3 regions of the Pseudoalteromonas sp. MQS005 genome follow, and region 1 is predicted to be linked to each of the others. Evidence: predicted binding sites of a transcription regulator. Region 1 holds the regulator's gene; each other region holds the start of a gene.
What was found. Region 1 encodes sigma-54, which starts transcription at its own class of promoters, with help from an activator protein. Its sites were predicted from a motif close to GTTGGCACGNNNNTNGNNT; they were not measured.

Region 1 (10,631 bases):
CGGGCAGCATTTTCTAGTACTGTTTTACCCTCGGCGAGCGTTGCCGCCATCAGTAAGTTTTCAGTAGCACCTACGCTGATCATTTCCATGAAAACTTCAGCGCCTTTTAAGCGACCATCTACTTTGGCATTAATATAACCGTTTTCAACGGTTATTTGAGCGCCCATACGCTCTAAGCCTTGAATATGAATATCAACCGGGCGCGCACCAATAGCACAGCCACCAGGTAAGGATACTTGTGCCTCACCAAATCGAGCGACTAAAGGGCCAAGTGCAAGCACTGACGCACGCATTTGCTTTACTAAGTCATAAGGCGCTAACGTGCTATTTACCGTTGCACCATCAATAATGAGTGAATCGCCCTGCCACTGAACATCAGCGCCTAACGTTTTTAATAAGGCTTCGGTCGTGATGATATCGCGAAGATGTGGTACGTTAGTAAAAGTACTTTTGCCATCAGCTAATAAAGCTGCAAATAGAATCGGAAGAGCTGCGTTTTTAGCGCCAGAAATAGTTACTTCACCAGCGAGTGAAGTGCCACCTTGAATTACAAATTGATCCATCTAAGGGGCCTTATTTATTGCGGTAAAATGAATTTTTGCTCACGTTTCCACTCTGTCGGAGTAAAAGCGCGGATAGAAACAGCATGAATGGTACCGTCTGAAATAGTGTTCATTAATGGCCCATATACTAGCTGTTGCTTTTTAACACGACTTAATCCGTCAAAGCATTCACCGACAGCGATTACTTCATAATGACTGCCATTGGCTTTTACATGTACTTCAGCTAACTGAAGTTCGTCGCGTAATAATGTTTCGACTTGACTCGTTTCCATAACTCTCACTCAAATAGGGTTGTAACCTGGCCTAACTGCATAAGGTTTTGCAGTTGTTCAGGTGGGTTTTGCAATTCAAGGCGAATGCCTTGTTGCTTAAATTCTGTAAAAGAGTGAATTAACCAAGCTAAGCCGGCTGTGTCAACCCTTGTCACCTCACTTAGGTCAAAATAAAGGGTTTTATGCTCAGTTTGTCGCTTGGTATTCAGAAGCCGTTCATTGCCAATTGAATTATGAGTCAATTCACCACTGACTCGTAGATGCTGTTCATCGACTTGGCTGATTGCCAATTTAGTCATTTGTGTCACTGCCTCTAAACTGAACCGGTAACTTACTTTTTTGCTCTAACAGGTCGCTAACGTGGTCAATACCTTGTTGGCGTAAAATGCCCTGAAGCTCACTTTGTTTTGCATCAAGTAAGCTAATGCCTTCAGCAATCATATCGTAAGCGCGCCATTCGCCACTTCTATCTTCACGTACTTTAAAATCAATTTTAATATCAGGCTTACCGGCTTCTACAATTTTGGTTTTTACCACCACCACATCTTTGCCTTTAAAAGGCTGCTCGGCAGCAAATTCAACTTGTTGATTAGTATACTGGGTAAAAACGCCAGCATAAGTGGCAACAAGGTACTCTCTAAACGCGCCAATAAAACGCTGAATATCTTCAATTGCTTTTGCTTTTTCTGCTTTGTCGGTAATGGCGCGTACCTTAGATACTTCGCTACCTAACACTCTCAGTGCAGCATATTTGTAGTCAATGTACGGCATCAGTTCTTCTTCAACGATGACCCGTAAATGCTCTTTGTTAGTGGTTATTAACGGCTGGTCTTTGGTAATACGCTCAAAGGTATTATCAGCAACCTGACGTACCATTTTATTAGGATCAGTCAATTTCACTTCACCGGCATGTACACTTTGTACTAGCGTGACAGTTACTAATGCGATACTTGCTAAAAATGTTTTCAACATAATAATTACTCACTACCTTGGTTGAATAAAAACTGGCCTATTAATTCTTCTAGTACCAATGCTGACTTGGTATCTGTAATAGAATCGCCGTTGGCTAATGCTTTACTTTGAACACCAAATAAATCGTCAATGGCTTGATCTTGTTCGCTGTTCGCTACATCTTCGCCTAAGCATCGCTGTTTAGCTGAATCTGATGCGATCACAGGGTTAATCCCTAAGTATTGCTCACCTAAAATACCCGAGGTTAAAATTGAGATAGAACTGGTATCTGAAAAACGACATAAATACTGCGCATCAATACTCATATTTACTACTGGTAAAAACTCTTGTGGGTGTACATAAATTGATTCTACACGACCAATAACAACGCCGCCCACCTTAATGGGTGCACGTGTTTTTAATGATCCTATATTTTCAAATTTGGCGTTCAATGTGTAGGTTTCACCTGAGCCGCTAATACCCGAATTAGCCACTTTGAGCGCCAGCATTGAAAATGCCAAAATGCCCAATGCTACAAAAAAACCAACTAAAATTTCTAATTTCCGTGAATTCATTATTTAATACCCTATTAGCTGGTAAACATTACCGCTGTCAAAATAAAGTCAAAACCTAATACCGCTAGTGATGAGTGCACCACTGTCTCTGTTGTTGCCTTGCTGATCCCCTCTGATGTGGGAACACAGTCATACCCTTTGTAAAGCGCAATCCAGGTAACAACAATCGCAAATACGATACTTTTAATTAAACCGTTTAGTATGTCTTTTTCAAACGACACCTGAGATTGCATAATTGACCAGAAACTTCCCGTATCAACGCCTAGCCAATCAACCCCCACTAAATGAGCACCAATAATAGCTACAGCAGAAAAAATAAGTGCCAACATTGGCATACTAATCAAACCAGCCCAAAACCGCGGCGCTATAATTCGTCTAAGCGGGTCAATGGCCATCATCTCAAGCGATGATAACTGTTCGGTGGCTTTCATTAAGCCAATTTCAGCGGTTAACGCACTGCCTGCCCTACCGGCAAATAATAATGCGGTTACTACTGGCCCAAGTTCACGCAATAAACTGAGTGCCACTAAAGGGCCTAGGCTGTCTTCAGCGCCATAATCAACTAAAACAGTATAGCCTTGCAGGGCTAATACCATGCCGATAAACAATCCTGACACAACAATGATCAATAATGACTGTGAGCCAACCATATATAATTGGCGCACGAGTAAAGGTGTGCCTTTTTTAAAATTGGGTACATGCCATAACGCACTTGCCAGCATTTGGGTTGAACGCCCCAGTGCAGCAAATCGGCCCAGCGTTTTGTGGCCTATTTTTTGTAGTAAATCCAACATTACTGCTGCTCTCCTAACAGTTCATCTGCATAGGTTTGTGCTGGATAATGAAATGGCACTGGACCATCTGATAACCCTTTTAAAAACTGTTGAACAAGTGGTGATTCGTGCTCTCGCATCTGCTCTGGTGTACCACTGCCAATAACGCCTTGATCAGCAATAATAATAACGTGGTCGGCAATACTCATTACTTCTGTCACATCGTGCGTGACAATTAAAGAAGATAAGCCAAGTACTTCGTTTAAAGATTTGATCAGCTTAACTAAAACCCCCATTGAAATAGGGTCTTGTCCTGCAAAAGGCTCATCATACATAATAAGTTCAGGATCAAGCGCTATAGAGCGAGCCAAAGCTGCACGACGTGCCATACCGCCAGATAACTCTGAAGGCATTAAATCTTTAGCACCACGTAAGCCAACAGCTTGTAGTTTCATTAATACCACTAAACGGATTAAATCTTCACTGAGTTGCGTGTGCTCTCGAATGGGGAATGCAATGTTATCGAACACCGACATATCAGTAAATAAGGCACCGCTTTGAAATAACATACTCATGCGTTTACGTGCCGCGTAGAGTTCTTTGCGCGACATTGCGACAATGCTGTCGTTTTTAAATAAAATATCACCGGAGTCTGGTTTAAGCTGGCCACCTATTAGGCGTAGCATCGTGGTTTTGCCAATTCCGCTTGGCCCCATAATGGCAGTAATTTTACCCTCAGGTACGTCAAAGCTCATATTTTTATATATGACCCTATCGCCTCTAGAAAAGGTAACATCCTTGACTTCAACTATTGATTGCGACAAGTCGCTCTCCATAACAATACTCTCTCATATTTCTATTTTAAGGGTTTTTTAACCAATATGGAAAAAACAATTCGTAAGATTTTGTAATAGTGTCGCAAAAACAGTTATAAGATTGATTCAAGCAGCCTTAACTTTGGCTTAAAATTTCATATAAAAAGCGACAAAGAATTCTTAAAATAACCGCCTAATGTATTACACCTTATTCTTTTATTTATACTTTTATGGTGGCTTTTGTTACTATTCGCGCTATCTGAATTTACATTAATTGGCTTATCACAATGGTTACCTCGTTTGTCATTTTAATTCTTGGTTTTGCGGCTCTCGTATGGAGTGCAGACAGGTTTGTTTATGGTGCAGCAGCACTGGCTAAAAACTTTGGCGTGCCAACGCTAATTGTAGGTTTAACCGTGGTAGCTATGGGCTCTTCAGCGCCTGAAATGATGGTATCGGCTTCAGCAGCTTTGGCAAATAAAACCGATACTGCCGTGGGTAATGCAGTTGGTTCAAACATCACTAACATCTTATTAGTTTTAGGTATTACCGCCCTTTTAAGACCCTTATCAGTATCTTCAAGTACGTTAAAACGTGAAATTCCACTGGTACTGCTGGTCTCCATTGCAACTTGGTATATTTTTTCAGATAACTATTTTTCATTTTTTGAAGGTGCAGCCTTATTATTTGGCTTTGTTGTTTTTATTGGCGGACTTATTTTTGTCTCACTGCGAGCTAAAAACCAAGACGATCCGTTTGTGAGCGAAGCCTGTGACGAAGTACCTGACAACGTACCAACCAAAAAAGCTGTTTTTTGGCTGGTAGTGGGTATGATTTTACTGCCGGTTAGTTCACACTTTTTAGTTGGCTCAGCCGTTGATATCGCAAAATATTTTGGCTTAAGTGACTTAGTGATTGGTTTGACCATTATTGCTATAGGCACCAGCTTACCTGAACTTGCAGCTTCAATTGCAGGTGTACTTAAAAATGAAGATGACTTAGCGCTGGGTAACATAGTTGGTTCGAATATTTTTAATATTTTAGCGGTATTACCGCTGGCAGGATTAATTAATCCATCGGTTATCGATACTTCGGTTGCTAACCGTGATGTTATTATTATGATTGGCGCAACCTTGGCGCTAATTGCTATGTCATTGAACTTTAGAGGTCAAAGACGTATCAATAGAATAGAAGGTGGCTTGCTCATCGTCGCATTTATGATTTACCAAGGTTATATTTTTAGTCAAGTAGGATAGCCCATGTCAACGCTAAACTTTATTCAACAAGGGTTACGTGTTCTAGAGATTGAACGCCAAGCACTCAGCGATATTACACAATACGTTAATGAAAGCTTTAACCAAGCCTGTCAATTAATGTATGACTGCTCAGGTCGTATTATTGTTATTGGCATGGGTAAATCAGGCCATATTGGTAACAAAATAGCCGCCACCCTTGCCAGTACCGGCAGCCCCGCATTTTTTGTTCACCCGGGTGAAGCAAGCCATGGTGATTTAGGAATGATCACAGTAAATGACGTGGTTATCCTCATTTCAAACTCTGGTGAAACCAGCGAAGTACTTAATATTATTCCAGTATTAAAGCGCATTGGTGCCAAAATGATTGCCATGACAGGCAACCAAGGCTCAACCATGGCAACATTGGCAAATGTGCATGTGTGTATTAAAGTTGAACAAGAAGCCTGCTCATTGGGCTTAGCACCTACTGCAAGTACCACTGCCACACTCGCTATGGGTGATGCCATGGCGGTGGCATTATTAGAAGCACGCGGCTTTACTGCTGATGATTTTGCACTATCGCACCCTGGTGGTAGCTTAGGCAAGCGATTACTCTTAACTCTTAAAGATGTTATGCACAGTGGTGCTGATACGCCTATCATTAACGAGACGCAAACGATTAAAGATGCCTTAATTGAAATGTCGGCCAAAGGACTCGGCATGACCGCTATTGTTGATAGTGACCAGCAATTATCAGGCCTGTTTACCGATGGCGATTTACGCCGTATTTTAGAGCAACGTATTGACATTCATAGCACTGAAATTAATGTTGTGATGACCAAGTCGTGTACTACAGCCACCCAAGAGATGCTCGCGGCTGAAGCGTTAAATATTATGGAACAAAAACGTATTAATGGTTTAATTGTAATTAATGAGCATAATCAACCGATTGGCGCACTAAATATGCAAGACTTACTTAAAGCGGGAGTGCTATAAATGCAATTTGAAGATCTCTATCAACCGCTAAGTGATGATGCAAAGGCGCGCGCAAAAAAAGTAAAGCTATTAATTTGTGATATTGATGGTGTATTTTCTGATGGCCGTATTTACCTTGGAAACCAAGGTGAAGAACTCAAAGCATTTAACACCAAAGACGGATTTGGTATCAAAGCCCTGATTAACAGCGGTTTTGAAGTCGCCGTAATCACTGGGCGCCATTCTCATATAGTGCAGCAACGTATGAGCAGTTTAACCGTACAACATATATATCAAGGCCAAGAAGACAAGCTTATAGCCTATCAAGAATTAAAACAAAAATTAGCGCTTAGCGATGAGCAAATTGCTTATATAGGTGATGATGGCCCAGACATGCCAGTAATGGAGCAAGTCGGTTTTGCGGTTGCCGTAAACGATGCTCATCCACTTATTAAACGTTTATCACATTATGTAACCCAACTGCCCGGCGGTTTTGGTGCGGTAAGAGAGCTAACAGACTTACTTATGCTCGAAAATAACAAGCCACTAACTAGCCAAGGAACGAGTTCATGAATGTAGCGCGCATTATACTGAGCGTTTTATTCATAAGCTGTATGGTTTGGCTCTGGTATCCTTATTTTACTAAGGTTGATATTACTGCAAGCGAAGAAACACAAGTTATTGCTAAGCCTGATTATACCGCTATTGAGCTAAAACAAACAGCTTATAATGAACAGGGTAAAGTGAGCCATAAGGTAACTGCGGTAAAAATGGAGTTGTATCAACAACTCGGTTTTACCTTTTTTGAAAAGCCTATATTCACTTTATACAACGAGCAGCAAACATGGCGTATTAACGCCGATGAAGCCACCCTCTACGACGACCGTCAACTGGTGTTAGAGGGTAATGTAACCGCTCAAAACTTAGTAGATAACGCCATGATCGATACGATCACCGCCCAGACCATCAATGTTGATATAAAACTATTAACCATGCAATCACAGCAGCCTGTCGTTATTACAGGACCTAATTTAAAAATCACAGGTAAAGGCCTTGAGGCCGATTTAAAAACCGAGGTGATTAAACTTATTAACCATACGCGAACCCTATATTATGACCAATAACCTATTTAAAATTTTAATTGTTCCCTCACTATTAATTGCTTTTAACAGTAATGGCGCTGAACCTGCTGAAGCCCCCGCTGCTAATCAAATTTCAATTAGTGCAGATAAGCAAGAAGGTCAATTAAAAGAAAACGTAGGCATTTTTGAGAAAAATGTTGAAATTATTCATGGTAATCGCCGTATCACAGCTGACCGTTTAGAAGTGCACAAACGCGATGACCTAGGCGATAACAAACAGTTATTAATTGCCACAGGCAGCCCTGCATATTTTGAAGAAACACAAGCTGATGGCACCATAATGAGTGCCAGTGCTAATGAAGTGCGTTACGATGTGTCGCTGCGTTTTTTAACCTTAATCGGCGATGCAAGCATTGCTCAAGCAGGTCAAAAAATAACAGCTAAAAGTATCACTTACGATATCGAGCAGCAGTTAATTAGCGCAGAAAAAGACGAAAACTCAACAGACCGTGTACACACTATTTTAGTCCCTGTTGAAAATAAAAAAGAAGATGATAAAGGCCAACCATGAGCACATTAAAAGCAGAGCTATTAGCTAAAAGCTACAAAGGTCGTGAAGTTGTAAAAAACGTTGGCCTAGAGGTTGAAGCTGGCAGTATTGTGGGGTTACTTGGCCCTAATGGTGCAGGTAAAACCACCACTTTTTATATGATTGTAGGCCTTGTCCCTAGCGATAAAGGCAAAATATCAATTGATGATAAAGATATTACTTTATTACCGATGCACAGCCGGGCGCGTTTAGGGATTGGTTATTTACCGCAGGAGTCGTCTATTTTTAGAAAGCTGACTGTTTATCAAAACTTAATGGCTATCTTAGAAACACGTAAAGAATTAAATAAACAACAACGCGAAGATACCTTAAATAATTTACTTGATGAATTTAGCATTCAGCATATCCGCGACAGCCAAGGTATGGCCTTATCAGGTGGTGAACGTCGCCGCGTTGAAATTGCTCGCGCGTTAGCAGCAAACCCTAAATTTATCCTTTTAGACGAACCCTTTGCGGGGGTTGATCCTATCTCAGTATTAGATATTAAAAAGATTATAGAGCATCTTAAAAACCGTGGCATTGGCGTACTTATTACAGACCATAACGTGCGCGAAACACTTGATGTTTGTGAAAAAGCCTACATAGTTTCTCATGGGGAGTTAATTGCATCAGGCACTCCTGAATACGTATTAAACGATAAAACAGTACGCGATGTTTATTTGGGCGAGCAGTTCAAGCTCTAATATGTGTGTTATTCCACTAAGCATCTGCTAAGATTAATCATACTAATTTAAAAGGATTGTTAGAGATACATGAGGCAATCATTACAGCTGCGCATGGGCCAGCAACTTACAATGACTCCACAGTTGCAACAAGCAATTCGCTTATTGCAACTCAGTACATTGGATCTCCAGCAAGAAATTCAAGAAGCGCTCGATAGCAACCCCTTGCTTGAAGTTGAAGAACACGATTACAGCGAAGACACTGCAGGTAAAAACGAACAAAAAGCCGATAACGATGACTTAACGCTAAGTGCCTCAGCTGACGATAAACCTAGCGAGTATGAGCAAGACAGCGGCGAAGCAATGACCAAAGACACCATTAGCGATGATATGGCTATGGATGTTACTTGGGATGAATATATGAGCGCAGCGCCTGCCTCTTCATCGGGCCCAATGCCAGAAGATGAATCTATTTATCAAGGCTCTTCGACTGAAACGCTGCATGAGTATTTAATGTGGCAACTTCAATTGACGCCGTTTAGCCCTACCGATGAAGCGATAGCTATTGCAATTGTAGAAGCTGTGGACGACTCAGGGATTCTAACCCTTAGCTGTGAAGAAATATTAGAAAGCTTTAACCAAGAAAACGACGGCGAAGATGAAGTTGAACTTGACGAAATAGAAGCGGTACTAAAGCGTATTCAACTATTTGATCCAGTGGGAATAGCCGCGCGTAGTTTACAAGAGTGCTTGTGTATTCAGCTAAATCAATTTGATAAAGACACACCTTTTTTAAACGAAACAAAAATGATCTTAACCGATCATATTGATTTACTTGCTGCACGTGACTATCGCACGTTGATGAAAAAAACAAAGCTTAAAGAAGATGAGCTTAAAGAAATCATGACGTTGATTCATACGCTCAGCCCAAAACCGGCAGACACTATTGTTAGAGAAGAGTCTGAATACGTTATTCCTGATGTGTCGGTTAAAAAAGTTAAAGGTCGTTGGGTAGTTGAATTAAACCCAGATAGCATGCCTAAGATCAGAGTAAATAGCCAATATGCAGCTATGTCGCGTACGGTTAAATCAAGTGGTGATAGCCAGTTTATTCGCTCGCACTTACAAGAGGCTAAATGGTTTATAAAAAGCTTAGAAAGTAGAAATGACACGCTACTTAAAGTAACCAACTGTATTGTGCAGCAGCAACAGGCCTTTTTTGAACACGGTCCTGAGGCTATGAAGCCTATGGTGCTTAACGATGTGGCTGAAATGGTGGAAATGCACGAGTCGACTATATCGCGTGTTACTACGCAAAAATACATGCATACACCACGTGGCATTTTTGAGCTTAAATATTTCTTTTCAAGCCATGTAAGTACTGAAAATGGTGGCGAATGTTCATCAACAGCAATACGTGCATTAATTAAAAAATTAATCGCTGCAGAAAACTCAGCTAAACCATTGAGTGATAGTAAAATTGCAGATATATTGGCAGAGCAAGGAATTAAAGTAGCGAGGAGAACCATTGCAAAATATCGCGAATCTCTAGCTATTCCCCCGTCTAATCAACGTAAAAGTTTGATTTAAGGCGTACAACAAAGAGGAAAATGTTTATGCAACTGAATTTAACTGGTCGCCATGTAGATATTACCGACTCGCTTAGAGACTACGTAAATAGTAAATTTTCGAAGTTACAGAGGCACACTGATCACATAACGAATGTGCACGTTATTCTCGATGTAGAAAAACTAAACCAAAAAGCTGAAGCAACCGTTCATGTTAGTGGCGCTGAGATTTTTGCCTCTACTGAGCATCAAGATATGTATGCCGCTATAGACTCGCTCATTGACAAGCTAGATCGTCAAGTAATTAAACACAAAGAGAAACTTGCTCGACACTAACACTATGAAACTAAGCTCACTTATCTGTCAGGACTGCAGTAAAGCTGCGGTCCTTTTTAATAGTAAAAAAAGAATTTTAGAATTTATCAGTGAATTGGCTCACAATAAGCTGCCCTATTTAACACAACAAGATATTCTTAATGCATTAACTGCAAGAGAAAAGCTTGGAAGTACAGGCATTGGTCGAGGCATTGCTATTCCACATGGTCGCATG
Region 2 (10,631 bases), on a different contig from region 1:
ACGGCTTTACCTTTTTCAGCATTTCCCTCTGGTAAGCTAAATCCTCTTGGAGAATCAACGCCTCTATCGCAACCTGCAAGTGCAATTAAGCATAAAATTATTAATGTATATTTCATGGTAGCTCCTTTGTCTTTCATTAGGTTTACTTATGGCTAATTAGCTAAAACTAAAAGCGACCGCATTAGCGACTAAACTATGTATTTACTGCGCTGTATGATATTTGCATCTGGCTATTGTTTGTATTTTTAAGGCTTAGTAAGTAGCAAGAAAAGGTAATAAGGCTACGCTTATTATCAAGTGTTGATTTATTAAAATGCTTGAACACTCTATTGTTTTTATAAAGAGTCATTCACAATAAATGACTCATCTAGGGTCTGTTGACCTTTCAAGGTTAAATTTGCAGCAGTCTGTTTGGTATTTAGGCAAGACAGAGCCTATGTGGTGTGGTTATTCCCCATAAATAGGCGATAACGTAGCATCAATGCCAAACAGGCGCTGCCCGAAGGGTTCTGCCTAGGGACGATTTACTCTTTGTTACTCGGTTTTTACTTAGCCCACTAGGTTACAAACCTCGCGCCGCGATTAAACCGCCCCTAGTTTGAACAAATTTTAATCCACAAAGGTCAACAGACCCTAGTGTAGTTGAGGAAAAATAATAACCCTAATTATTACCTGCATTTATCTCTTCGGAGTTTTGCGATTGAAACATCGTAACCTCGTCGACATGCTGACTGACGCTGTTTTTTTGTAAGGCAATGTATAAGTCTGAATGAATATAAATACCGTCTTTACCTGAGGCGATACCAGCGGTTTTAAACCAAGAAAGTAGCTGGCGTTTTCTTCCCGCTAGCTCTAATCGAATACCTCGTTTTTTAAAAATCACATCTAGGTCTGCGAGCATGGCCATAACGCTTAAATCAAGATGAGTGAAGCAGGGCACAGCATCAATAATGACACATTGCGTGTCGTCTTTTTGTCTTGCATATTGCTCTAACAAGCGGCGTTTAAAATAACTGGCATTAAAATAGGTTAAAGGAGAATTAAAACGATATATAAAAACCCCTTGTACTGCTTTGGCTTTATCTGTTTCGTCTAAGCTTCTTACTACGCCTTTTATATCCACACCTAAAATGGTGTCTGATGGGCGCATAACAGTTCGAATAAATTGAAATAACCCTAGTAATACAGCAAGGGTAATTCCTGGTATAACACCAATAAACAGCACAGCAAAAAGTGTGGCTAAGGCTAAGTAAAATGCCTGCTTATCTTTAAATTTTAATTGCCAGATTGCCTTTAAATCAAGCAGGTGAACAGAGGCAATTATTAATACAATCCCGAGTGCAGCACTGGGAATAAACTCAAGCGGCGCCGTTAAAAAAAGAGCGATAACGCCAATAATAGCGGCAGCTATAATCGAAACTAATTGGGTTTTTCCGCCAGAGTCGTCGTTTACGGCTGTGCGTGAGTCGGCACCACTAACGGCAAAGCCTTGTGATAATGCTGACGCTAAATTAGCGATGCCCAAGGCTCTAAATTCTTTATCGGCATCGATGTCGTAGCCATTCTTTGCTGCAAAGCTTCGCGCCGTTAGCATCATGCTGACAAAGCTAACTATGGCTAAGTTGAGTGCCGGTACAACAAGTTCTCGAATAATACCCACGTCAAATACTGGGGTGTTAAACACAGGCAAACCACCGGTTACTGTGCCTATGGTTTTTATTTCAAACTGCTCTAAATTAAACAACCAAACGAATACCGCACCTAGTGCAATGGCAAACATAGAGGCTGGCCATGTAGGTTTTAAGCGCTTTAACACAAAGTAAACGCCGAGGGTAAATAAAGCCATTAATAAGGTGGGAATATGAGTTTGCGATAAATACGTAGGAACGCCACCTAAACGCTCAAGCAAGTAGCGCTCATCAAAGGTAAAGCCAAATACTTTAGAAAACTGACCAACAATAATGGTAATAGCCACACCGTTTAGTAACCCCATTAAAATTGGTTTAGATAAAAAGTCGGCTAATACACCTAGCTTAAAGCGGCTGGCAATAAAGCACCAAAAACCGGTCATTGCGGTCATGGTGATCACTAATTGCCAATGTTTAAAGCTATCGCCTGCAGCAAGTGGAGTAACAACTGCTGCAATAACCGCACATGTTGCGGCATCAGGGCCAATAATAAGCTGTTTAGAGGTACCAAAAAGTGCATAAAGCATCATAGGTAATACGCAAGAATACAGGCCAACTGCAGCATTAACGCCTGTAAGTTGCGCATAAGCTATAGCAACAGGTAAAGCAACGGCTGCAACCGATAATGCCGCCCTCACATCATCAGCAAACCATTGGCGTTGATAATTAAATAAGGTGTGTAAACCTGGCATAAAGCTATATAGACGCGACAACACTTCAAATTCCCTGCTAATAATTAGGAGTCGATAGTAAGTTCTCTTTAATAATAAGTATAGTAACTAAACGTGTTATATGTGCTAAATCGGGGGATTTCTAGTGTATTAATAAAAGGAATATAGTTTAAAAACAAAAAAGCCCAGCAAGTTACTGGGCTTTGTAAGTCAAATGACTGCTTTAAAAATTAGCTATTCAATTGACCAGTTGATGATTCTATGTGGGCGCGAACAAACCACTGATATTGCTCAAGCTCTGCAAGTTGCGCAATGATCATATCTTCAGATACCGGATCAAGCTCAGCAAGTGATTCTATGGCTTTACGGTGATCACCATTAACGCCGTTATATACTTTGTCTAATGCGGCTAAGTGTTCAGTTACTAAGCCTTTACCTATGGCATAATCTTCCCATGTACGACGCTCAACAATCGATTTTGGTGTGCCAACTGGGACACCGCCTAAAGTGGCAATACGTTCTGCTATGGTGTCGGTCATTTCACGGACGGTTTCTACTTGTGGGTCTAGCATTTCATGTACGCCAATAAAGTTTGGACCTACTACATTCCAATGAATATGTTTTAAAGTTAGCTGTAAATCAATTAGCGCTACCATGCGATTTTCTAGTACAGATATTGCTTTATTTGCTGATTCGTTTTTTACACCGGGAGCGGTAAATTCAGCGACTTTATTTGCATTATTACTGTTACTCATGATTCCTCCTACTATTTCAAAAATAGTGCTCGCTTTACTCTAGTGAGTATTTAAATTGCGATAACGAACACCTCTTGTATTTATAGAAGCAATCGTCATGCCGATAGTGATATAGTTTTAACTAACTGAAAAATAGCAGTTTAATTTTTATTTATAGTACTTGATAAAGCAGTAAGATTAAGTGCATATGAAAAATATGCACTTTTTTGTAAATTCTGCAAAACAGCAGTACTTTAAAGTGTTAGCGAATAGCGTGCCCTTTATAGTGGTTATAATGAAGGTATTATCATTGTTGATTAATGTCCTGTTACATATACTCAACTTAAAGATTCATTAAAGGAGAAGTGTATGTTGAGGTTTTTTTCCATCGAGCAAGGAGTGATCAAAGAGTTAGCGCCTTTACCTAATACCCCTGTTGAAGTATCCATAAAGAATGCACATTGGATTGATACTATTAATCCAACACCGCAGGAGCAAAATGCGCTTGCAAAAACGCTCAATATAACTTTTCCAGATTCGGTAGATGTAGAAGAGATTGAAACGTCGTCAAGGTGCTTTATCGATAATGAAGGTTTACATGTGCATGCATTGTTTATGTCACCTAATGAAGGGCGATTTAATACTGTAACGGTAGCTTGTTTGTTGCAAAACAATTGCTTACTTACTATTCGTGATGAGGAATTGGCTGATTTTAGACTACTGCGCTTAAGAGCGCGCAAAGGTCAGGTGGCATGCGATACAGCAAAACAATTATTAATCACTTTATTTGATCAAAAAGTTGAAAACCACGCGGATATGCTCGAAGACATGCATCATCAATTAGAGAAGCTCAGTGCTTATGTACTTGAAGAAGATAACTCAGACTTAGAAGAGGCGGTTGGTCGCATAGCTCGCTTAGAAGATGCTAATGGTAAAGTGCGTTTATGTTTAATGGATACGCGACGCAATATTTCGTTTTTAATACGCCGTATAGGCGCGCAAAATGACGAGCGCGAATCTCTTCGAGAAATTGTACTCGATATAGAAACTTTAATGTCGCACTGTACCTTTTTGTTCGACAAGGTGAACTTTTTGATGGATTCAACACAAGGCTTTATTAATATTGAACAAAATCAAATTATTAAAACCTTTTCTATTGCCTCAGTGGTTTTCTTACCGCCTACAGTAGTGGCTAGTGTATATGGTATGAATTTTAATATAATGCCTGAGCTACAATGGGAATGGGGTTATCCATTTGCAATTGGCATTATGTTGCTGTCGGGCTTTGCCCCTTATTTATTTTTTAAACATAAAGGGTGGTTATAATACTTTAATATTGCAAGCTGAGCGCTCAAATCATTACCCGGTATATTGATGTGCTTTTAATACTTCAAGGGGAATAATATCTAGCGCTTTTTGGTTTGTTGCTTCAAGTACAACAGGAGGAGCAACATTTGCAGCAATGGCATGATACCAACGAATCGCACATAAGCACCACTTATCGCCAGCTTTTAAGCCCGCAAAATCATACAAAGGATTAGGGCTAATTAAATCGTTACCTTGCGCCTTAGAAAATTGCAAAAATTCGTCGGTCATAATGGCGCACACACTGTGATTACCAAAGTCTGAATCTGGCACATAGCAAAACCCTTCGCGAGTATAGCCGCCATTGCCACAACATAGCTGTAGGCGAGTTCCCAATACATTTAATTGATTAGCCATATGACAAATTACCTTTTAGTAATAACTGCTGAAAAGAGCTGCTTACCATAACAGGCTGTTAGTGACTTAGCTATATACGAAGAGGCTTCTGGGTAGGTATTTGTTTATAAAAATAGCTGCGCTTTGGGTAAATTCAAAACGCAGATTTTTTATTGTGCTATTAAGTTAAGATAATAGCGCCGCAGCTAAGCGCACAAAATCAGAAGAGGTTAAAATACCTACCAGCTGACCTTGCTCGCTAACCACAGGCATACAGCCATGGCGATTCTCTACAAAAAACTTAACCACATCTGATAATGGCTGGGCTGGAGTGACACTAATAAAGTCACTCACCATAATATCTTCTACTTTTGTGAGTTTTTCTTTGCGTTGTAGTGCATTTGCGCCAAAAGTAGCCATGATCCCCATTACTTTGGCGACCATAATTTTTTGCGTAAGCATGCCAACAAATGCGCCATCTTCGTCGATAACGGGAATGTGACGAACATTTTTTTCTTTCATTAAATTATGTGCGTCGTGCAAAGTACTTTTTATATTCACTGAGAATGGGTTAGGTGTCATTAAGTCTGCAACGTTTTGACTCATGTTTATTCCTTTATAAAGCGTGTGGTATATCACATTATATTAGCGCGCTTTTTAAGCTTTGCACCTTATTGAGATCAAGGTTTTTGCAGATTTAATTCACAGGAGGGAAACAGGTATCACTTAATAAAACGCCCTAAAGCGTTTTATTAAGTGATAAAAAATGACTGTGGGTGAATGTTATTCGTAACCACGTTCTTTTTTAGTTTTAATAACCGCAATGTAACCGTGCCAACTAGCGTAACTAAGTAGTGGCATAATAATAATGAATCCAGCGGCACCCGCAGCAAAGCCCAGTGCCACAAGTACAAATATACAAATAGACCACACCAGCATGGCTGCAAAATTTTCTTTAACTGCATGTATTGAAGAAACCACGGCAGTCATTATATCAACGCGTCTTTCCATCATAATTTGCGGGGTGAACGCCGAAATTGAAAACACACTAACCAGTAAAATACCGCCAATAATACTGCCTATGGTTAAAAACGCCGAAAGCTCTTCAAATGTTGGGTTTGCATGGCTTGGGTACAATGCATGAACAATTGCAGCTAAGCGCATCCAAATAATCATAATTACCATAAGTAACACGGCAAAACCCCACTCACCTACAGGGTTACGAAACATCGATTTTAATGAATGGCTTAAAGTAGGTTTATGGCCTTTTTCAAGCTCCCAAGCCACATCGTACAAACCAACCGCAAACACAGGACCTATTAAGGCAAATGCAACCGTGGCTGGCAGTATGGCAAGGTGGCTGTCGGTAAGTACAACAGAGTAAACAATCGCTACGGGAATAAGTGTGAAGATTAAACCGTAAATTAAGCTCAGCATGGGCGCGCGCGCCATATCCTTAAACGCTAACGAAAGCCAATGAAAAGCGGCAAATGTATTTACTTTGTTGCACTCTAAACAACGTGCGAATTTGGTGTCTTTGTCTATTGTGTTTGTAGTTGGCATAAAGATGCTCCTTTTTTAGTCACCTTTTAGTTTTAGAACATAGATGTTTTATTTACAACTCATAAACAACTTATACGCAAGATTTAGCTGCATTGTTCATTTGTTAATCATTTTTATTGCGTGTTAGCGATTAGGTATATTTTTGAGCACGTACTTAAAAAAGTGGGTTCGTATTTCTTTTACACAGTGGTAATCTAAACGCTGTAGCTAATTTTAAGAGACCGTAATGAAGGAAAATAAACAACAATATCAAGGAGCTTTACTGAGCAGTAAACGGTTTTTACCTCTGTTTGTGACACAGTTTTTCTCCGCTTTAAATGACAATGTTTACAAGCAATCAATCCTCCTTATTTTAATTTTTCAGGCTGCTACGGTGGCCGATGGTGCTTTTTATTCTAACGTGGCTGCGGGATTATTTATTTTGCCATTCTTTTTATTTTCGGGCATGGCTGGTCAAATTGCAGAAAAGTTGGAAAAATCAAAGTTGATCAGCATCGTAAAGTTTTGCGAAATTCCAATAATGCTGGTGGGCGTGGTATCTATTTTAACCGAGCAGGTTTGGTTAATGTTAGGTACTGTGTTTTTAATGGGTTTACAAAGTACTTTTTTTGGGCCACTTAAATACTCTATTTTACCGCAGCATGTGGCTCCTCATGAATTAACCAAAGCTAATGGGTTAGTTGAATCTGGCACCTTTGTGGCTATTTTATTGGGCACCGTATTTGGCACTTATTATATAACCCAAGCTGCAGGCCCTGTTTATATAAGTATTGCAATAGTGAGCCTGGCGGTTATTGGTTATTTGAGTAGTCGTTTTATACCAAAAAGTGCTGCGAATGATGCTAATTTAAAGGTATCGCTTAATCCTATTTCCTCGACCAAAAGTGTATTTAATGTGCTTAACGCACAAACCGAGTCAGTGGGTAAATCAGTATTGGGGATCAGCTGGTTTTGGCTGATTGGTGCAGTGATATTAACCGCGCTCCCTAACTATGTAAAACATGTAATGGGAGGCGATGAGCTGGTGGTTACCTCAGCTTTAGTGGTGTTTTCGTTGAGTATTGCATTGGGGTCTTTACTTTGTGAGAAGCTATCGCGCTCACGTATTGAGTTAGGCATTGTGCCTTTTGGGGCGCTTTTAATTAGCTTGTTTTTATATTTATTAAGCCAAGAGCCAAGCATTGAGTTTTATCGCCAAACTAATGAATCGCTGCTTACCCTTGAACAAGTGATTAATACCGGCGATATGCTCTGGCACTTTATTTGGATGGCTGGTATTGGTATAGCTGCGGGTTTTTATACGGTGCCACTGTATGCACTTATTCAGCAGCGTACTCACCCAGATAGCCGTTCACGAGTGATTGCTGCCAATAATGTACTAAACGCCTTATTTATGGTGGGCAGCGCTGTTTTAAGTATTGTTACCCTAACGCTTTTACACTGGGAGATTTCACAATTACTGTTGTTATTAGCAGGGCTTAATTTACTGATATCGCTGTACATATATAGCAAAGTGCCTGAGTTTTTCTTACGTTTTATTATTTATATTTTAGCGATTTGCATGTATCGAGTACGCACTAAGGGAACGCTTAATATGCCCGATGATGGGGCTGCCGTGGTGGTGAGTAACCATGTTAGCTTTGTTGATTGGATGTTTATTTTAGCCGCGTCACCTAGGCCAATTCGGTTTGTCGTGTTTGCCCCTATTTATTATTCACCAGCACTTAATTGGTTGTTTAAAATGGCCAAAGCCATTCCAATTGATAGTGAAAAAGCAAATCCTAAGGCGTTTAATAAAGCCTTTGACGATATCGCTCAGGCACTAGAGCGTGGAGAGCTGGTGGGAATTTTTCCTGAAGGCAAGCTCAGTGGAGATGGCGAGGTTGATATATTTCGCCGTGGCATTGAAAAAATAATTCAGCGCACACCGGTGCCTGTTATTCCTGTCCATTTAGATGGACTATGGGGCAGTATGTTTAGTCGAAAAACCAAGTGGCGATTGCCTAGACCAAAGTGGTCGTTGGTCAGTGTGACTATTGGTGAAATGGTTGCTGCACAGAAGGTTAATGCCGATGATTTGCGCGAGCGAGTGGTTGCTTTAAAATAGCTTAATAATAAAAAAGCGCTGCAATTAATTGCAGCGCTATGGTTGTATTACTTAATGGTAATTAACGGTCTAAGTTCATTACTTTAGTCCATGCCGCAACAAAGTCTTCTACAAACTTTTGCTTTGATGTATCAAAGGCATACACCTCAGCAACTGCACGTAGTTCTGAATTTGAACCAAAAATCAGATCAACCGAAGTAGCAGTGTACTTTTGCTCGCCTGATTGACGATCAAAGCCTTGATAAATCCCCGCATCTGATGACTTTTTCCAAACCGTCGACATATCTAATAAATTAACAAAGAAGTCGTTATTTAGAGTGCCTGGCTTGTCAGTAAATACGCCGTAGTCAGTGCCTTTGTAGTTTGCATCAAGCGAACGTAAGCCGCCTACTAACACGGTCATTTCTGGCACGGTTAGGTCAAGCTGATCCGCTTTATCTATTAGCATTTCAGTTGGCGATTTATAGCTTTTTTCTGCATCAAAGTAGTTTCTAAAGCCATCGGCTGGCAGCTCTAATAAACTAAATGCATTAACGTCAGTTTGCGCTTGCGTAGCATCGCCACGGCCAGCATTAAACGGTACATCTACTGTGTAACCTGCATCTTTCGCTGCTTTTTCAATCGCTGCATTACCACCTAACACAATCAGGTCGGCTAGTGACACTTGGCTTTTGCTAAAGAAACTATCATTAAAGTCGGCTTGAATCGCTTTTAATACGTTAAGTACTTTTGCGGTTTCGGCCGGATTATTTACCGCCCAATCCTTTTGTGGAGCAAGCGCAATGCGTGCACCGTTGGCACCGCCTCGCATATCAGAGTCACGGTAACTTGCAGCAGAAGCCCAGGCTACACGTACTAACTCAGGTACACTTAAGTTTGAGTCTAAAATAGCGGCTTTAAGCTCTTTTACTGCACCAGCATCAATGTTTGATTTAGTCTCTGCTGAAATTGGGTCTTGCCAAATTAAGTCGTCTTTTGGTACTTCTTTACCTAAAAAGTTACGTGGTGGTCCCATATCTCTGTGAGTTAATTTGTACCATGCTTTAGCAAATGCAAGTTGATACTCTTTAGGGTCATTTAAAAAGCGCTCAGCAATTTTGCGGTATTCAGGATCAAATTTTAACGCTAAGTCGGCCGTGGTCATTACTGGTGCGTTAAACTTACCTTTAATATGAGCGTCAGGTACAGCGTTGTGTAACGATTCATCCGTTGGGATCCACTGAATGGCACCTGCAGGGCTGCGAGTTTGTTTCCACTCAAAGTTAAGCAGGTTGCTCAAGTACAGTGATGACCAGCGGGTAGGTGCTTGTGTCCATGCGCCTTCTAAACCACTAGATACGGTATCTTCAGAGTGGCCTTTACCACATTTGTTTTTCCAGCCTAAACCTTGCTCTTCAATACCGGCTGCAGCAGGCTCTGCACCTACACAGTCTTTAGGTTTGTGCGCACCATGCATTTTACCAAAGGTGTGACCACCGGCGATAAGTGCCAGTGTTTCTTCATCGTTCATCGCCATGCGAGAAAACGCAACGCGAATGTTCTTAGCTGACCCAATTGGATCAGGAACCCCTTTAGGGCCTTCAGGATTTACGTAAATTAAACCCATGTGCGTTGCACCTAATGGGCGTTCTAATTTGCCGCTGGCATCTTCACGGTCGCTGGCAAGCATTTCTACTTCTGGACCCCAGTAAACCATGTCTGGTTCCCAGTCGTCAGTTCGCCCGCCGGCAAAACCATAGGTTTCAAATCCCATGTTTTCTAGAGCAACGTTACCTGCTAATACGATTAAGTCTGACCATGAAAGTGCTTCTCCGTATTTTTGTTTAATTGGCCAAAGTAAACGGCGCGCTTTATCCAAGCTTACGTTATCTGGCCAGCTGTTAAGCGGCTCAAAACGTTGTTGACCACCGCCTGCGCCACCACGGCCATCAAGCGTACGGTAGGTGCCTGCGCTGTGCCATGTCATACGAATAAAAAATGGGCCATAGTTACCAAAATCCGCTGGCCACCAGTCTTGAGATTGCGTAAGTAGGGCGTCAATATCACTTTTTACTGTGTCTAAATCTAGGCTGTTAAATGCCTCTGCATAATTAAAGTCTGCACCATAAGGGTTTGAACGTAGATCATGATCACGAAGAGGAGATAGGTTTAGTTGATCTGGCCACCA
Region 3 (10,631 bases), on a different contig from region 1:
AAGATAAAACCACGCTTACTGGGTTTTATCAGTTGTGGCCTGAGCCTATGATGACTGTATCAAAAAATACATGGATCAATCAGTTAATCGAAACTTGCCAAGTAACCAATGTATTTGCAAACAGCGACACAGATTACCCACAAATTAGCATCGAAAACGTGATAGTTACTAAGCCACAAGTTATTATTATTCCTGATGAAAAATCAAAAAGGGTAATGCCTACGGTAAATTGGCAGCAATGGCCTGAAATCCCTGCGGTAAAGTATGAGCAATTTATTAGCGTCAATGCTGATTTATTACATCGGTTTACCCCCAGAATGTTGGATGGATTAGCGCAGATGTGTGACAAAGTAGATATATCTAGAGAATTTATTAAGAGTCAATTATGAGCAACTGGTCATCTTTTTTAAACCATGAACTTAGCCAAACATATATGCAGCAAACCCTTGAATATATTGCGAATAAACGAGCCGAAGGCACTGCTGTATATCCGCCAAAATCACAGGTGTTTAGCGCATTTGATGCAACTCCACTTAGCGACATTAAAGTGGTTATATTAGGTCAAGACCCTTACCATGGAGAAGGGCAAGCGCATGGTTTGTGTTTTTCAGTATTGCCTGAGGTTAAAAAGCTCCCGCCTTCGCTTAAAAACATTTATAAAGAGTTAGTAACTGATATTAATGGCTTTACCACGCCAGAACACGGCTATTTACAAGGCTGGGCAGAGCAAGGTGTATTTTTACTCAATACTGTATTAACCGTAGAGCAAGGGCAAGCCCATTCCCATAAACACTTAGGTTGGGAGCAATTTACCGATAACGTGATTGCTCATATAAATGAGCACTGCCAAGGTGTGGTGTTTATTTTATGGGGCGCACATGCTCAAAAAAAAGGTAAAAGTATTGATCGCCAGCGCCATCATGTATTGGTAGGGCCTCATCCTTCGCCGCTTTCAGCGCATCGCGGCTTTTTTGGTTGCCAGCACTTTTCCAAAACCAATGAACTGTTAATAGCGCAAGGGGCGCAGCCCATTAATTGGCAGGTATAGGGTAATAGGCATTAAAAAAGGCTTTCATTAATGAAAGCCTTTTTAGTTGCTTATGTTGGTTAAAACTCTAACTCATCAATAGCAACACTATCTGCAAAATAGTCAAGCTCCTGTAGTTCTTTGCGCAAACGTTGCTTATCTTTTATTGCTTCTATTTCGCGCCATTTTCTTTTTTTATTTTTTTGAGAGGTTTTTTTCGATGTATCAGAACCTTCTAATATCTCTATTATTTCGTTTAGGCTATCCATTGATTATCTCCTATTGACCACTTTTTGAACCTCGGCAGTATCTATACCACAGCTATTAATAAAATAGAATATAAATGTGACGAAACTGTTACTAACGGGTGGTATTTTGATGAAGATCAATGAGAACAGCACTTAAATGGGGACAAGGCGAGTATTTAAAATAAAATTGCAGGTATAAAAAACGCCGCAATAAGCGACGTTTTTAAACTCTTAAAACAGCGGTTAGTTACATCGCTTTAAAGCGTGCTTCTAATTGTTCCTGTGCATCTGCAAATGAGCGAATACCTTCAGCGAGTTTTTCAGTCGCCATGGCATCTTGGTTATGTAACCAACGGAACTGTGTTTCGCTAAGTGGCTCAGGTTTTGGCTCTTTAGTAATATCACTTGCTAGCAAGTATTCTTCAGCACCTTCTAAATTACCCAAATCTTCTAAAAGATTAGGGCTAATTGTTAGCTTATCGCATCCTGTAAGGGCAATAATTTCACCGGTATTACGAAAGCTTGCGCCCATAACTACGGTTTTGTAGTCGTGACGTTTGTAAAACTCAAAAATGCTACGTACAGATTGCACACCCGGATCTTGAAGCGGATCGGTTGGTTTTTCCATACCGTTTGCCACGTGCCAATCTAAAATACGGCCAACAAATGGAGAGATTAAAAATACGTTTGCATCAGCACAGGCACGCGCTTGGGCATCGCTGAATAATAAAGTAAGGTTACACTTAGTGCCTTCTTTTTCTAATTGCTCAGCCGCTTTAATACCTTCCCACGTTGACGCTATTTTAATTAAAATTTTGTCTTTGCTTACGCCTTCTTTTTCGTAAAGGCTCAATAGCGTGTGTGCTTTATTAATTGTTGCTTGGGTATCAAATGATAAACGTGCATCAACTTCGGTAGAAATATAACCCGGTACAATTTCACTAATTTCTTTACCAAGTAATACTGCAAAATAATCACAAGCCAACTCTAGCTGTTTTGCAGGCTGCTGCTCTGTTTCTTTTGCATACTGCCATGCTTTATCTAGATAAGGTTTGTAAGCTTCAATCTCGCTCGCTTTTAAAAGTAGCGATGGATTGGTAGTCGTATCTTCAGGTTGATGTTTTTTTATGGCTTCTATATCGCCCGTGTCGGCCACGATAGAAGAATGTTGTTTAAGCCTTTGTAGAGCGCTAGTCATTTGCTTTTCCTCATTCCAAGCAAGTTAAAAGAAAATCTAAACTACCTTAATATAGCTATACTGCAACAGTGTGACAATGCTTGATAGGTCTTATGTCCTTATCAATAAAAAAACGGTAACGGTTGAGTTTTAGGTAGGATAATTTTAAACAAAACGTGCTTTTCGTTTCATTTAATGTTGAAATTGACATTAAATAATTTACAAGTCAATAGCTAACTATGATCACTGTTATTTCACCAGCAAAGAATCTTGATTACGACACGCCACCCGCAACAGATAAGTTCACTCAACCTGAATTACTTGAGCACAGCGAAGCGCTCATGAAAGTATGCCGTGAACTAACTCCTGCGCAAATTGGCAGTTTAATGAAAATTAGCGATAAACTCGCAGGCCTCAACGCAGCGCGTTTTAGTGAGTGGGCACAACCATTCACTACCGATAATGCTAAACAGGCCGTGCTTGCCTTTAACGGCGATGTATACGGGGGGTTAGATGCTAATACCCTCACTACTAAGCAGCTTGATTACGCTCAAGACCATTTACGTATACTTTCGGGATTATACGGAGTATTAAAGCCGCTTGATTTAATGCAGGCTTATCGCTTAGAAATGGGTACAAAACTTGAAAATAGCCGAGGTAAAAACTTATATGAGTTTTGGGGCAGTGTTATTGCTAATAAACTTAACGACGTATTAGCGGCACAAGATGCACAATACTTAGTAAATCTAGCCTCTAACGAATACTTTAAAGCAGTAGATAAAAAAACGCTTAACGCACACATTATTACACCACACTTTAAAGACTGTAAAAACGGCCAATATAAAGTGATTAGCTTTTACGCTAAAAAAGCGCGCGGCATGATGGCACGCTACATCATTGAAAATCAAGTGACTCAATTAAGCCAACTCAAAGAGTTTACTGTGGCCGGCTATTACTTTAGCCCAGAGGCAACCACCAAAGAACTTGAACCGGTATTTTTACGCGAAGAGCAAAACTAACACATCGTTTAAAGTATTTAATAAGCCATGCATTGCATGGCTTTTTTATACTGGCGTTATTTTTGCAAACCTTAGATTACTAACCCTAACTAAGGTATAAAATAAATGCTCTCAATTCCCTCAATTACAGAAGCCGAAAAGTTGATAGAAGAAAAGCTCGGCGGTTGGTTTGATGTAGTTATAAGTCATATCCCAAACTTTATCGTTGCAGTAATTATTGCCATTCTATTTTCATTTATTGCCCGTTTGGCAGGCAAAGGAATGAAAAATGTTTTACGTCGCTCGCTCGACTCTACGCAAATTGCCGATTTAATGGCCTCAATATTTAAAGTTATTGTACTGAGTGTGGGGGTATTTATTGCCCTTGATTTTATGGGCTTAAAAAGTACTGTCACTTCTCTGCTTGCTGGTGCAGGTATTGTTGGTCTTGCCATTGGTTTTGCTTTTCAAGATATGACCGAAAACCTGATAGCGGGTATTGCCATGGGAATTCGTAAACCGTTTAAAGCGGGTGATGTCATAGAAACCGATAATGTGTTTGGTTCGGTACATTCAATAAACTTGCGCAACACACTAATAGAGAGCTTTTACGGGCAATTGATACTGGTACCTAATAAAATACTATTTAGAAATGTACTGCGTAATTACAACACCTTAGGGGTAAGACGAATAGAAGTGCCGGTGGGTATTTCTTACGCTGACGACATAGAAAAAGCCAGTGAGGTCATCGTCGACAAAATTAACCAATTTGACTTTGTGATCCGCAAAAATGAAACCGCTGTTTATGCCGAAGGCTTTGGTGATAGCAGTATAAACTTGTTGGTGTGGTTTTGGATCAAATACCCCGGTGAGCCTGATTTTATGACAGTGCGTCATAAAGGAGTTGTGGCCGTAAAGCAAGCACTTGATGCCGCTGATATAAGTATTCCGTTTCCTATTCGTACCCTTGATTTTGGTATTAAAGGCGGTGAAAAACTCGATGCCATGATAAGCGATAAAATAAGTCAGCAGTCAGCAAATAAAGAGGGTGACAATAATACTGATGCAAGCCAAGGTGAGTAAATAATTTAAAACCCCGAAGGTAAAAGCATTGGGAAATAGTTACTGACTATCAGCGCGTTTTTACAAAGTAAAACGCGCTTTTTATAATAAATAATATAAGGGTCTGTTGACCTTTGCGGATTAAAATTAGTTCAAACTAAGAGCTATTTAATCGCGACGCGAGGTTTGTTGCCTAGTGGGCTCGATAACTGCTCCTGCGTTATTCTACTGGCTTACATCCATGTAATAATAAGTAAAAACCGAGCAAAGCTTCCGCGTCCAGCTCACGCTCCTTACCACCATCCATGTAGCCAACAAAGAGTAAATGTCCCTGGGCAGAACCCTTGGCTAAATACCAAACAGACTGCTGCAAATTCAACCTTGAAAGAACAACAGACCCAATTGATAATCTGAAGTAATTAAAGCCTTGCGCTAACTGCCTTAAAAACGCCTCAATTAGAAAACTATATCGATAAGGTTTCTCATCTCAAAATAGATTATTTAATCAACCGAACTAGAGCCCAAGCTTGATGTAAGCGCTTTATAATAAGTGTCTATAAACAAAGGTTTCAAAAGTATAAGCAGCTGCAATGAGCGTCGCGATTGGTGCGTAAACTAAAAGGCATTTAATTAAGTATTTAAACTGGCTTGGGAATATGCTTTGCAGTGAATTATATTGTGCAAACCATAAAAAAAGCGCCGCTTGTGTTGGAGAAACAAGCAGCGCTGAGGGATAAGTTAAGTGTATTAGTTAAGAAAAAGTTGTATTAAATGACACTAATTTTGTTATGAATGATTTTAACCCCATCCATATTTTCTAAAAACTTTTGTGCAAGAGCGCGTTCAAAACCGTTATTGGCTTCGCCTTTAAGTTCAACGTCACCGTCATTAACGTGTACGTTTAGTTTTTCTAACTTTAAATTTGGGTTAGTGCGCAATTCATGAGTAATAGATTGTTGTAAATTAGGGTGTGTAGCCACACTGCTAACTACGGCTAAATGCGTTGCTGCACTGACTTTAAAAGCAGAGACTAATAAAAATAAACAACAAAACGAAATAAAACCGATAGTAAATTTAATGCGACTCATAACTATATCCTTAGTGTGTTACTAAAAAACAACGCCATTACTCGGCGTTTTAATACTCGTATATTCGATAGGGTTACAAGTTTCATTCCAAGATTAACTGTTTGAAATAACTTACTATTTTATTAATTAGTTATTCAGCTAAGTATTTTTTACATATTACTATGAATAGCTTACTCACTGTTTTTAAGCCACAAAAAAGCCGACAAACGTCGGCTCAATTAAATGTGTTAAAGCTAAAGCTATTTTTTCTTTTTAGCTTTGGCTTTTTTCTTCGCTTTCATTTTTACTGGATCTTTACGCTTTTTAACCGGTGGCTTGGCTTCTTTATGCTTTGGCTCTAATCCTTTAAATACACGGCGTTTTAGCTTTTGCTCTATGTAACGTTCTACTTTGTAAAGTATGCCAATGTCGTGCGCTTCAATGAGTGAAATTGCAATACCTTTTTTACCCGCACGACCCGTACGGCCAATACGGTGTACGTATACATCTGCAGTACGTGGCATATCAAAATTAATTACGTGGCTTATATCAGCTACATCAATACCGCGGGCCGCTACATCGGTAGCGACTAAAATGCGGGTTTTGCCACTGTGGAAGTTTTCCATGGCTTTCATGCGTTTGTCTTGTGGCATTTCACCACGTAGCCACGCAGCTTTTACGCCGTTATTAGTAAGCTCACCAATTAGGGTTTCGAGGCGCTCACGGGTTTTTACAAACACAATCGCTTTACTAACATCAGGGCCATTTAAAGTGTTAACTAATAGCTCTAGTTTATGGCGGTAGTCGTCGGCTAAATGAACCCATTGATGAATTTTAGCTTTTTCTTTGCGTGATGATTCGGCTTCAAGTAGCGCGGGGTCGTTTAAAATACGCTCTGCAAATAATTCTACGCTGTCACCTTCAAGAGTAGCTGAGAATAAAAAGCACTGACGGCGGTTCTTAGCTTCATCACAAATGCGCAGCATTTCTTTACGAAAACCCATGTCGAGCATGCGGTCGGCTTCATCAAGAATGAGCATTTCTACGTTTTCTGCATGGAAGTTTTCGGTTTCTAAATATTCCATTAAACGCCCAGGTGTGGCGATTAAAATGTCATTATTATTTTCAAAAATTTCTTTGTGTGTACCGTAGTTTATACCGCCGGTAACCACCCCAATTTTTAACTGGGTTTGTTTTGCAAGTAACTCACATTGTTCATGAAGTTGATAAGCAAGCTCGCGCGTTGGGGTCATAATTAATACCCGTGCAAAGCCCGGATCACGACGTGGGAAATCCATTAAATATTGAATTGCCGGAATTAAAAATGCCGCCGTTTTACCCGTACCTGTTGGTGCCGACGCTAAAATATCGCGTCCTTGCAACGCCTCAGGAATGGCTTGTTGTTGAATGCTAGTGGGGGTTTCATAGCCCATTTTATTAATAGCATTGAGTAGCTTATCATCAAGATCAAATTCAGAAAATTGCATAGAGTGTCAAAAATAGGGGACAATTGCCGTTAATTATACGCACTTAAACCTGCTTGGTGAATGAAAAGGTGAAAAAATGTCTGGTTTTGCATTTAAACAATTTAAGGTTGAGCACGACCAGTGCGCCATGAAGGTCTCTACCGATGGTATTTTACTGGGCGCATGGGCTGATTTAAGCCACGCAAATACGTTACTTGATATAGGAACAGGCACAGGGTTACTGGCTCTAATGTGTAAGCAACGAGCGCCACATTTAAAGGTGAGTGCGGTTGAAGTTGATGAAACCGCCTACCAGCAGGCTTTACAAAATTGCCAGCAAAGTCCTTGGCCGGATATTAGTATTTACCATCAGCCTATTCAGCAGTTTGAGGCTGCAGGTTTATTTGATTGTGTTATAGCTAATCCGCCTTATTTTAATCAAAGTTTAAAAGGTGATAATGCAGCGCGAAATACCGCTCGCCATACCGATGGTTTAAGCTTTGCAGAACTGCTTGGTGCGTTTAGGCAACTAAGTCATCAACATTCGCGTTTTAATCTTATTTTACCCACCACTGAGGCGCAGTTATTTATAACATTAGCACAGCAGCAAGGGCTGTATTTAAATCGCCTTTGCCAAGTACAAGCTATGCCAAATAAGCCCTTTAGCCGCAGTTTGATGACTTTTAGTTTTGATGATGGCGAAGTAAGTAAAAGCACCCTATGCATAAGGGAGTTAAGTAATGCTTACAGTCAAGACTACATTGCACTGTGCAAGACGTTTTATTTAAATATGTAATACCACGCTGTATGCCTAAAGCATTTTTACGTAGAGTGTTTTATAAAGGATTGTTAGTATGGCACCATTATTGACTCATGTTTAAAGTAATCTGATGAATTTATTAACTAAAAAAACAAAAAAAATACTATTACTAGCCCTTTTAGCGGGCAGCTTATTTAACACCTCTGAGGTTTTTGCTAACCCCACACCGGTTGGGCTTTGGAAAACTATTAACGAAGAGACCAACGAGGCTAAGTCGTACGTGCGCATTACTGAGCAAGATGGCGTGCTGACTGGTAAAATTGAAAAAATACTCAATAAAGCCAAGCAAGATGCACTTTGCACCGAGTGTGATGGTGATAAAAAGAATCAGCCTATGTTGGGGATGACCATTATTGAAGATGTGACCTATGCGGGTGACGGTAGTTGGGAAGACGGTGAAATTCTCGACCCAAATAACGGTAAAACCTACAGCGTGCGTTTAACACCGCAGCAAAATGGCGAAAAACTAGAAGTGCGCGGTTATGTGGGCTTTTTTTACCGTAACCAATACTGGTTAAAAGTAGAATAGTTAAGAATTAAAAAGCGCTGCATGGCAGCGCTCTTTGCAATAGTGAGTTATAGGGTTTCAGCGTACTCTGTCATCACTTGTTCTACCCACGTGGCAATACGCTCGTCGCTTAGCTCGTACTGACTGTCTTCATCTAATGCTAAACCTACAAACTGTTTACCGTCTTCGGTAAGTGCTTTTGATGCTTCAAATTCGTAATTACTGTCGTTCGGCCAAAAGCCTAATTGAGTAATGGCTTGGGCATTTATTTCGTCGTGAAGCATGCCTAATGCGTCTTGAAACCACTGACCATACCCTTGCTGATCGCCCATACCAAATAACGCAATGGTTTTACCATTTAGGTCAACGTCTTTTATGTCGTCCCACTTTGATTCCCAATCTTCTTGAATTTCGCCAAAGTCCCACGTAGAAATACCAAAAATGATAAAGTCATATTGCTCAGCGTTTTTAAGCGGCTCGTCTTTAATATTATGTAAGCTGACAATGTCGGCGCCAATAATATCGCGTATTTTTTCTGCCGCCATTTCGGTATAGCAGGTAGTAGAACCAAAAAATAAACCAATTTGCATCGTATTTATCACTGTGTAATTGCCTGTTATGATAGGCTCAAGTTTACCGTAAGGTATTTTTAATTGATACCTTCTCCCGTGGTATTACCAACATGAGATCACAACGTGACAACGCTATCTGACGATTTACCTGAACAAAATACTGAGCTAAGCAGCAATAGCGACTTTTTAGAAACCTTTTTAGATAGCCTCTATTTAGAGCAAGGCGTAAGTGAAAACACACTGAGCGCTTATCGCAGTGACTTAGATAAGTTTTGCCAATTTTTAAAAGGCGAAAGCTTAATGACGGTAACCAGCTTAGATGTTGAAAGTTACCTAGCACACCGCGTTGATTTAGGGCTAAAACCACGCAGCACTGCGCGAAGTATTAGTGCATTAAAACGTTTTTATCAGTACTTTGTACGCGAAAAAATAATTAGCGACTCACCTATGGTCAATATTGCTCAGCCAAAGGCAGGGCAGTCGTTACCAAAAACGCTATCTGAGGCCGAAGTAGAAGCGCTATTAAGTGCGCCCAACATTGAAGAGCCAATGGGGCTGCGCGATAAAGCCATGCTGGAGTTACTGTATGCAACAGGCCTGCGGGTAACTGAGCTGGTGGGGCTTAGAATGGAGCAAATAAATTTGCGCCAAGCTGTGGTGTTTGTAAAAGGTAAGGGAAACAAAGAGCGGCTAGTGCCTTTAGGTGAAGAAGCTATGTATTGGCTCGAGCAGTTTTTAAAGCTCGGGCGCGCACAAATGATAAAACACGCCACCGATTTTGTATTTCCTTCTAAACGAGGGGTAGGCATGACACGACAAACTTTTTGGCATCGGATTAAACACTATGCTATTTTGGCATCCGTTGAGTCGCCGTTATCACCCCATACCTTGCGACATGCATTTGCAACGCATTTATTAAATCATGGGGCTGACTTGCGTGTGGTGCAGATGATGCTTGGCCACAGCGACCTATCAACTACCCAAATTTATACGCATGTAGCGAATGAGCGATTAAAATCGGTGCATGCTGAGCATCACCCTCGTGCTTAAGCGAATTTTTTTGTCACTAAGCCGGTTATATAGACACGATAAGATAAGTATTTTTAGGATAGAGAACCCGTTATGAAAAAATTAATGTTAGCAGGTGCCATGTTGTGCACTAGTTTGAGCGCTTTTGCTAATAGCGTTGCAGTCACTCCGGATGCTACAGATCCTATCGTGACGAAATTTGCCGCGCTAGGGGTGACCGTTAAACAAATTAATCCAAGCCCAGTTGCAGGCTTAAAAGAATTGATCACCAATAAAGGTGTGCTGTATGCAAGTCCTGACGGTCAATTTTTAATGCAAGGTACGCTAATCGATTTAAACAACCGTAGTAACTTAACCGAGCAAGCACTTAATGGTGTTCGCCAATCAGGGTTAAAAGAATACGAAGACTCAATGATTGTTTACAAAGCACCTGAAGAGAAGCACAGCATTACTGTATTTACCGATATTAGCTGTGGTTACTGTCGTAAATTACACCGTGAACTAGATGACTTACTTGACGCGGGTATTACCGTTAAGTATTTAGCGTTTCCGCGTGGCGGTCTGCAAGGATCTGGTTACGCTGATTTAATGAATGTATGGTGTGCGAAAGATCAGCAAGAAGCATTAACTGAAGCTAAATCAGGTGCAGATACCCAA

Region 2: a site for sigma-54 is predicted at 3,201-3,219, ahead of dps (DNA starvation/stationary phase protection protein Dps). Genes of this name have one in related genera too.
Region 3: a site for sigma-54 is predicted at 5,674-5,692, ahead of A9479_RS11555 (BON domain-containing protein). Genes of this name have one in related genera too.

What each region holds. Positions count from the first base shown of each region.
Region 1 covers NZ_LYRQ01000020.1:11,353-21,983, forward strand. Annotated here, with positions in the region: gene murA (UDP-N-acetylglucosamine 1-carboxyvinyltransferase) at 1-563, opposite strand, end outside; gene A9479_RS08830 (BolA family protein) at 578-835, opposite strand; gene A9479_RS08835 (lipid asymmetry maintenance protein MlaB) at 841-1,134, opposite strand; gene A9479_RS08840 (phospholipid-binding protein MlaC) at 1,127-1,807, opposite strand; gene mlaD (outer membrane lipid asymmetry maintenance protein MlaD) at 1,813-2,361, opposite strand; gene mlaE (lipid asymmetry maintenance ABC transporter permease subunit MlaE) at 2,376-3,155, opposite strand; gene A9479_RS08855 (ATP-binding cassette domain-containing protein) at 3,155-3,970, opposite strand; gene A9479_RS08860 (calcium/sodium antiporter) at 4,237-5,205, shown strand; gene A9479_RS08865 (KpsF/GutQ family sugar-phosphate isomerase) at 5,209-6,180, shown strand; gene kdsC (3-deoxy-manno-octulosonate-8-phosphatase KdsC) at 6,181-6,732, shown strand; gene lptC (LPS export ABC transporter periplasmic protein LptC) at 6,729-7,283, shown strand; gene lptA (lipopolysaccharide transport periplasmic protein LptA) at 7,273-7,812, shown strand; gene lptB (LPS export ABC transporter ATP-binding protein) at 7,809-8,534, shown strand; gene A9479_RS08890 (RNA polymerase factor sigma-54) at 8,604-10,103, shown strand; gene hpf (ribosome hibernation promoting factor) at 10,130-10,417, shown strand; gene ptsN (PTS IIA-like nitrogen regulatory protein PtsN) at 10,422-10,631, shown strand, end outside.
Region 2 covers NZ_LYRQ01000054.1:271-10,901, reverse strand. Annotated here, with positions in the region: gene A9479_RS16130 (c-type cytochrome) at 1-116, opposite strand, end outside; gene A9479_RS16125 (SulP family inorganic anion transporter) at 662-2,404, opposite strand; gene dps (DNA starvation/stationary phase protection protein Dps) at 2,590-3,114, opposite strand; gene corA (magnesium/cobalt transporter CorA) at 3,463-4,419, shown strand; gene A9479_RS16110 (DUF2237 family protein) at 4,453-4,815, opposite strand; gene A9479_RS16105 (HPP family protein) at 4,981-5,400, opposite strand; gene A9479_RS16100 (DUF2189 domain-containing protein) at 5,578-6,357, opposite strand; gene A9479_RS16095 (MFS transporter) at 6,584-8,464, shown strand; gene katG (catalase/peroxidase HPI) at 8,526-10,631, opposite strand, start outside.
Region 3 covers NZ_LYRQ01000030.1:6,118-16,748, reverse strand. Annotated here, with positions in the region: gene A9479_RS11585 (cobalamin-binding protein) at 1-389, shown strand, start outside; gene ung (uracil-DNA glycosylase) at 386-1,048, shown strand; gene A9479_RS11575 (DUF3545 family protein) at 1,108-1,296, opposite strand; gene tal (transaldolase) at 1,523-2,473, opposite strand; gene yaaA (peroxide stress protein YaaA) at 2,692-3,471, shown strand; gene A9479_RS11560 (mechanosensitive ion channel family protein) at 3,577-4,533, shown strand; gene A9479_RS19955 (hypothetical protein) at 4,733-4,885, opposite strand; gene A9479_RS11555 (BON domain-containing protein) at 5,280-5,600, opposite strand; gene srmB (ATP-dependent RNA helicase SrmB) at 5,840-7,066, opposite strand; gene A9479_RS11545 (tRNA1(Val) (adenine(37)-N6)-methyltransferase) at 7,143-7,841, shown strand; gene A9479_RS11540 (DUF2147 domain-containing protein) at 7,936-8,394, shown strand; gene fldB (flavodoxin FldB) at 8,442-8,963, opposite strand; gene xerD (site-specific tyrosine recombinase XerD) at 9,069-9,995, shown strand; gene dsbC (bifunctional protein-disulfide isomerase/oxidoreductase DsbC) at 10,068-10,631, shown strand, end outside.